2 linked regions of the Prochlorococcus marinus CUG1416 genome follow. The protein of the gene in region 1 binds, or shares a complex with, the protein of each later gene. Links are inferred from orthologs where the notes say so. Each region holds a gene or a part of one and is shown on either strand. Other genes may lie near its edges. The genes, in order: uvrB and HA146_RS01620.

The links.
Region 2: the proteins of uvrB (region 1) and HA146_RS01620 are in contact, whole or in part, in a crystal structure (PDB 7EGT), measured with the Thermus thermophilus proteins. The link is inferred for Prochlorococcus marinus CUG1416 from one-to-one orthologs. Residues at the interface, in WP_096411307.1 of Thermus thermophilus: Glu23, Leu25, Arg26, Asp27, Gly28, Glu29, Arg30, Phe31, Arg55, Glu326, Asp327, Phe328, Glu379, Ser382, Gln383, His398, Gly400, Arg401; in WP_096412145.1 of Thermus thermophilus: His654, Arg656, Phe657, Gln666, Asp668, Glu669, Lys680, Arg681, Leu682, Ser683, Lys685, Tyr686, Ala687.

What each region holds. Positions count from the first base shown.
Region 1 is NZ_JAAORM010000005.1:525,374-528,635, reverse strand. What follows is about bases 103-3,030. They hold uvrB (excinuclease ABC subunit UvrB), read left to right. Parts: upstream 103-510; coding sequence 511-2,550; downstream 2,551-3,030. Other genes in these bases: HA146_RS09160 (aspartate kinase), read right to left, coding at 2,558-3,030; HA146_RS09170 (DUF561 domain-containing protein), read left to right, coding at 103-481. Also shown: more of HA146_RS09170, read left to right, coding at 1-102; more of HA146_RS09160, read right to left, coding at 3,031-3,262. UniProt on the Escherichia coli protein: The UvrABC repair system catalyzes the recognition and processing of DNA lesions. A damage recognition complex composed of 2 UvrA and 2 UvrB subunits scans DNA for abnormalities.
Region 2 is NZ_JAAORM010000002.1:72,755-76,136, reverse strand. The notes cover bases 170-3,217. They hold HA146_RS01620 (UvrD-helicase domain-containing protein), read left to right. Parts: upstream 170-513; coding sequence 514-2,922; downstream 2,923-3,217. Other genes in these bases: HA146_RS01615 (CCA tRNA nucleotidyltransferase), read left to right, coding at 2,928-3,217; HA146_RS01625 (hypothetical protein), read left to right, coding at 285-491. Also shown: HA146_RS01630 (R-phycoerythrin subunit beta), read right to left, coding at 1-107; more of HA146_RS01615, read left to right, coding at 3,218-3,382. UniProt on the Escherichia coli protein: A helicase with DNA-dependent ATPase activity. Unwinds DNA duplexes with 3'-5' polarity. Translocates on single-stranded DNA with 3'-5' polarity. Initiates unwinding more efficiently from a nicked substrate than double-stranded DNA.

The sequences.
Region 1 (3,262 bases):
TTATGAAAAAGGCATTAATTTTTCAGCAGAAAAAGTCTTAAACATTACAAAAGAGACGAGAGATTTATTGCCTAATGTCCCTTTATCAGTAACGGTTCCTCATACTATGCCTATTGATAAACAAGTCGATCTTGCTATTAAGCTAGTGGAAGAAAGTGTTGATATTATTCAAACAGAAGGTGGCACGAGTTCTAGTCCTTATTCTTCTGGAATTCAGGGCTTTTTCGAAAAGTCAGTACCAACTCTTGCTGCTACCTATGCTATTTATCAAGAATTTAAGAAACAAGGTTTGGAGATACCAATAATGAGTGCCTCTGGATTAAGCCAAGTCACTTGCCCACTAGCAATATCTTGCGGAGCCTCAGCAGTTGGTGTTGGATCTGCAGTTAACAAATTAGATGATTTAATCTCAATGATCGCGGTTGTTAGGGGCCTAAAAGAATCTTTGAAAAATTCAATAATTGGAGAAAAAATTTCTTAGTATATTAATACCCTTCAGCTATTAGCTTGATGAACAACTATAAGCTTCAAGCTCCTTACGAACCAAATGGAGATCAACCTGAAGCTATAAAAAAATTAGTTAGAGGCGTTAATAGTGGGAAAGAGTTTCAGACCCTTTTAGGAGCTACTGGAACTGGTAAAACATTTACTATTGCGAATGTAATTCAACAAACAGGAAGACCAGCTCTTGTATTAGCTCATAACAAAACGTTAGCTGCACAACTATGTAATGAATTAAGGGAGTTCTTTCCGAAAAATGCTGTTGAGTACTTTATTTCTTACTACGATTATTATCAACCTGAAGCTTACGTCCCTGTAAGTGATACATACATAGCGAAAACCGCTTCAATTAATGAAGAAATAGATATGCTTAGGCATTCTGCAACACGCTCATTATTCGAGAGAAAAGATGTAATTGTTGTAGCCTCTATAAGTTGTATTTATGGTCTTGGTATACCAAGTGAATATTTAAAAGCTGCAGTTAAATTTGAAGTTGGAAAATCTATAAATCTACGTTCTTCTTTGAGGTCGCTCGTTGAAAATCAATACACTAGAAATGATATTGAAATTACTAGAGGTAGATTCAGAATTAAAGGTGATGTTTTAGAAATTGGTCCAGCTTATGAAGACAGATTAATAAGAATTGAATTATTTGGTGATGAAGTCGAGGCTATTAGATATGTTGACCCTACTACAGGAGAAATACTTGAAAGTCTAGAACAAGTTAGCGTTTACCCAGCGAAGCATTTTGTTACTCCAAAAGAAAGACTTGAGAGTGCAATAAGTGCAATTAGAAGTGAATTAAAAACTCAACTAGATAAATTTACATACGAAGGAAAATTATTAGAGGCTCAACGTCTCGAACAACGCACAAAATATGATTTAGAAATGCTAAAAGAGGTTGGTTATTGTAATGGAGTTGAGAATTATGCTCGTCATTTATCAGGTAGGGAGGAAGGTTCACCACCAGAATGCTTAATAGATTACTTTCCTAAAGATTGGTTGTTGGTAGTCGATGAGAGTCATGTAACATGTCCTCAACTTCATGCAATGTATAACGGTGATCAATCTAGAAAAAAAGTTTTAATAGATCATGGTTTTAGATTGCCAAGTGCTGCAGATAATAGACCTTTAAAATGCGAAGAGTTTTGGGAAAAATCAAAGCAGACATTATTTATAAGTGCAACTCCTGGTCAATGGGAATTAGATCAATGTAATGGTGAATTTATTGAGCAAGTTATTAGACCAACTGGGGTATTAGACCCTGTAATTGATGTAAGACCTAGTGAGGGCCAAATCGAAGATCTGTTATCTGAGATAAGAATTAGATCTGAAAAGAGTCAAAGAGTGCTTGTGACTACACTTACAAAGAGAATGGCTGAAGATCTAACTGATTTTTTATCTGAGAATAAAGTAAGAGTTAGATATTTGCATTCCGAAATCCATTCAATTGAAAGAATTGAAATTATTCAAGACCTCAGAATGGGTGAATATGATGTTTTGGTAGGAGTTAACTTATTAAGAGAGGGATTAGATCTTCCTGAGGTATCGTTAGTCGCCATTTTAGATGCTGATAAAGAAGGTTTTCTGAGAGCAGAACGATCTTTAATTCAAACAATTGGAAGAGCTGCAAGACATGTTGAAGGTCTTGCCTTGCTTTATGCAGATAATTTCACAGATTCAATGAAAAGAGCAATATCTGAAACTGAAAGAAGAAGAACTATTCAAAAAAAACATAACCAGGACAATGGCATAACTCCAAAACCTGCAGGCAAAAAAATAGAAAATTCAATCTTATCTTTTCTAGAACTTTCCAGGAAATTAGATGCTGGTGGTTTATCTAAAGATTTAATAAATATAGTTAATAACAAAACGGATGCAATTCTCAATGCCAGCGATAATCAATGCTTGCTTGAAGAATTACCTGACTTAATAGATAAGTTAGAAATTAAAATGAAAGATGCTGCAAAAGAGTTGAATTTTGAAGAAGCAGCAAATTTGAGGGATAGAATCAAAAAATTAAGACAAAAATTGGCAAGAAATAACTAAGAAGAACTTATTTCTCTAATTCGAAATGATTATGAATTGCATTAACTGCTTTGTCACAATCTTTTTCTAAGACAATACATGAAGTTCTAATTTCACTAGTCGCAATCATTTCAATATTGATATTTTGGTCAGCCAGGGCTCTAAATATTTTTCCAGCCGTTCCAACCTTAAATGCCATTCCTGCTCCCACAGTGCTTACTTTGCCTATCGCAGGGCCATCTTCAATGTATGAACCAGGTAACTTCTTTGTTAAGGCCTCAAAAACTAAGTTAGCTTTTTTTCTATCTTGCTTATTCATGGTAAGACTAATATCCTTAGTTCTGGAAGAGGAAATTCTTTCAGATTGCACGATAGTATCGAAAAGCAAATTATTTTCAGCTAATGCTAAGCATATCGATGCTGCCACACCTGGGCGATCAGGCAGTTTTCGAAAACTTACTTGAACTTGGTTTTTATCTAATGCAATTCCTCTTACTTCAGGTTGATCTTGTTTTTCATTGATTGGATTAATAAATATTTGTGTATCGGACAACTTAAATTTCTCAGCAACAAATCTAATAGCTTTTGTAATATTATTAATTTCAATTACGCAGCTAACTTTAATTTCACTAGTAGCTATTAACCTTACATTTATGTTCGCTTGAGATAAAGTATCAAATAAATCAGCTGAAACACTTGGTCTACCCATAATGCCTGCTCCCTGAATACTTAA
Region 2 (3,382 bases), on another replicon or contig:
ATTGCATCTAATCTCGAATTTGCACTATTAATAAATTCTTTTATGTTTCTTAAATCATTTAATTTATTATCAGCAGTCAATAGTTGATTATTATTTGAAACTGACATTCCTGAAGTAAAAAGTTAAAGTTAGAGTTTAAGATTAGTACAAAGCTAGTAAAAACAATACAATTTCAAAATTAACGCAATGCTTCTTAATTAATAACTTCATTCCAAAGTGATAGTTGAAATAATTCAAAAAAAAATTTTTTTCCGCTAATATGAAATTATGTTTTTAATAAAGTTTTGGATCAACAAGATTTAAAATTATCAAAGAAACTTATTTCCTCATATAAAAAGAGATTGCAAAAAGAAATTATTGACCGAAGTATAAAATTAAGAATGCCTCAAAATAAATTTGAAGAAATAATAAATAACAACAATGAACTTATAAATTTAAAAAAAACGTTAGAACACCTTGAAACGGAATCTGAACCTCATAGTAAAGTCTGATTTCTGAAAAACCCTTCCAAAAGTGTCTCAAACTAACAATTTTCTTTTTAAGTCCTTAAATAATGAACAACTACTAGCAGTAAATCATGTTTATGGACCATTATTGGTTGTAGCAGGTGCAGGCAGCGGAAAGACAAAAGCTCTTACCCACAGAATTGCAAATCTTATTGAGAACAATTCTATAGATCCCTACAACATTCTTGCGGTTACTTTTACTAATAAAGCTGCTAAAGAAATGAAGGCAAGATTAGAGGTTCTTCTAGCTCAAGAATTAGCCTTAAATCAATTTGCTCAGCCTTGGGCAACTCTCAAAGAAATTGATCAAAATCAATTAAGAACAAACGTTCACCAAGAGAGGCTTCAGAACCTTTGGATCGGTACTTTCCATTCTTTATTTTCAAGACTTCTGAGATACGATATTGAAAAATATACTGATCCAGAAGGACTAAAATGGACAAGGCAATTTTCAATTTACGACGAAACAGATTCTCAAACTTTAGTAAAAGAAATTATCAGTCAAGATATGAATCTTGACCCTAAAAGATATGATCCCAAAAAGATTAAAAGAATAATAAGTAATGCTAAAAATCAATGCCTAACTGCGAATGATCTTTTAGAAAAAGCAGATAATAATTTTGATAAAACAGTTGCAGAAGCCTACAAGAGATATAGAATTTCGCTTTCAAAAAATAATTCTCTAGACTTTGATGATCTTCTACTTTTGCCTGTTTTCTTATTGAGGCAAAATGATATAGTCAGAGATTACTGGCACAAAAGATTTAAACATATTTTGGTTGACGAATATCAAGATACAAATAGAACACAATATGAACTTATAAAATTAATTGCTGCTGGAAATACTGAACCAAAAAAATTCTTTAGTTGGGAAGATAGATCAATTTTTGTAGTAGGAGATGCTGATCAAAGTATTTATAGTTTCAGAGCAGCTGACTTCAGAATTCTAATTGGTTTTCAAGAAGATTTTAAAACTTCACTTAATGAAGATACAAAATCATCTTTAATTAAATTAGAGGAAAATTATAGGTCATCATCTAATATCCTTGATGCTGCAAACTCGCTAATTGAAAACAACTCTGAAAGAATTGACAAAGTTTTAAGGGCTACTAAAGAAAAAGGGGAGCTTTTAAAGTTACTCAGCTGTGATGATGAAATTTCCGAGGCAGAAGCAATTACCAATAAAATTAAATCACTAAACAATTATAATCAGAAGCCAATTTGGAAAAATTTTGCAATTTTATATCGAACCAGAGCTCAGTCAAGAGTATTAGAGGAATCTCTTGTAAGGTGGCGCATTCCTTATACAATTTTCGGAGGATTGCGTTTTTATGATAGAAGGGAAATTAAAGATGCGATAGCATATTTAAAAGTTCTGGTTAATTCTTCAGATAACGTTAGTCTTTTACGCATCATAAATGTTCCTAGAAGAGGGATTGGTAAGACTACTATTCAAAAACTTAATGAATTATCTAACAAGCTAAATATTCCATTATGGGAAGTAATCAATGATAAGCAAAGTATTGAAGAAACAATAGGCAGATCATCAAAAGGAATTAATAAATTTACTGAAGTTATGAATGATCTACTGTGTTATCTAGAAAATTCAGGCCCTGCTCAACTACTACAACTAATATTAGAAAAAAGTGGTTATTTAAGTGACCTGCTATCTAGTGGGACTGAAGAATCTGAAGATAGAAGAAATAACTTACAAGAACTAATTAATGCAGCTACTCAATATGAAGAAGAAACAGAAAGTGGAGATGTAGAGGGATTTCTTTCTACAGCAGCCTTAACAACTGATAATGATACGAAGAAAAATAATCCCAACTCTGTAACTCTTATGACTCTGCACAATAGTAAAGGTTTAGAATTTCAAAATGTTTTTATCACTGGGCTAGAACAAGGTCTCTTCCCTAGCCATAGATCAATAGATACTCCCTCACTTCTTGAAGAGGAAAGAAGATTATGCTACGTAGGTATTACTAGAGCTAAAGAAAGAGTTTTCTTAAGTCATGCCAGAGAAAGAAGATTATGGGGTGGAATGCGTGAAGCAACAATTCCTTCAATATTTCTTTCAGAAATACCTGAAGATTTAATGGATGGCGAATTACCACAAACTGGTGGTGCTTCAATTAGAAGAGATTTGCATCTTAATCGTTTAACAAGAGTTGATCGAAACAATCCAAATGAATTTGTCAACAAACCAATAAATGCAGTAAGGAAATTATATTCGGGACCCAGTAAAGGGAAGAGCTGGATAGTTGGAGATAAGCTAATTCACTCAAAATTTGGGAAAGGTGAAATCATACATATTTTTGGGAGTGGGGAAAAAATATCTTTAGCAGTAAAATTTGGTGATAAAGGAAGTAAAATTCTAGATCCCAGATTAGCTCCAATTCGTTATATAAGTTAAAACTCATGAACGATATCTCTAATTACATCCAAGGTGAATTAATCAAAACTCCATTTAATTTATATAACCTAATTACTAAATACATAGCATCTAATAACAATACTAAAGTAGCTTTTGTTGGTGGTTATTTAAGAGATTTATTAATTAGTAAATTCCACAAAGAATCTTTTTCTAAGCCTGTAGATATAGATCTTGTTATAGAAGGCTCCTCTATTTCTCTGGCAAAATTTATAAAAAAAAATATTGTAAATGTAGATTTATGTTTAATCAAGGAATTTAATTTATACAACACAGTAGAAATAAATATTAATGACTATAAAATTGATATTGCTTCTGCAAGAAAAGAGATTTATTCTGCTCCAGGCTTAAATCCCACAGTAACTAAAAGTACTATTGAGGAGGATCTTAAAAGGAGAGATTTCACTATAAATTCAATAGCCTTCGAGGTCTCGAACAGGAA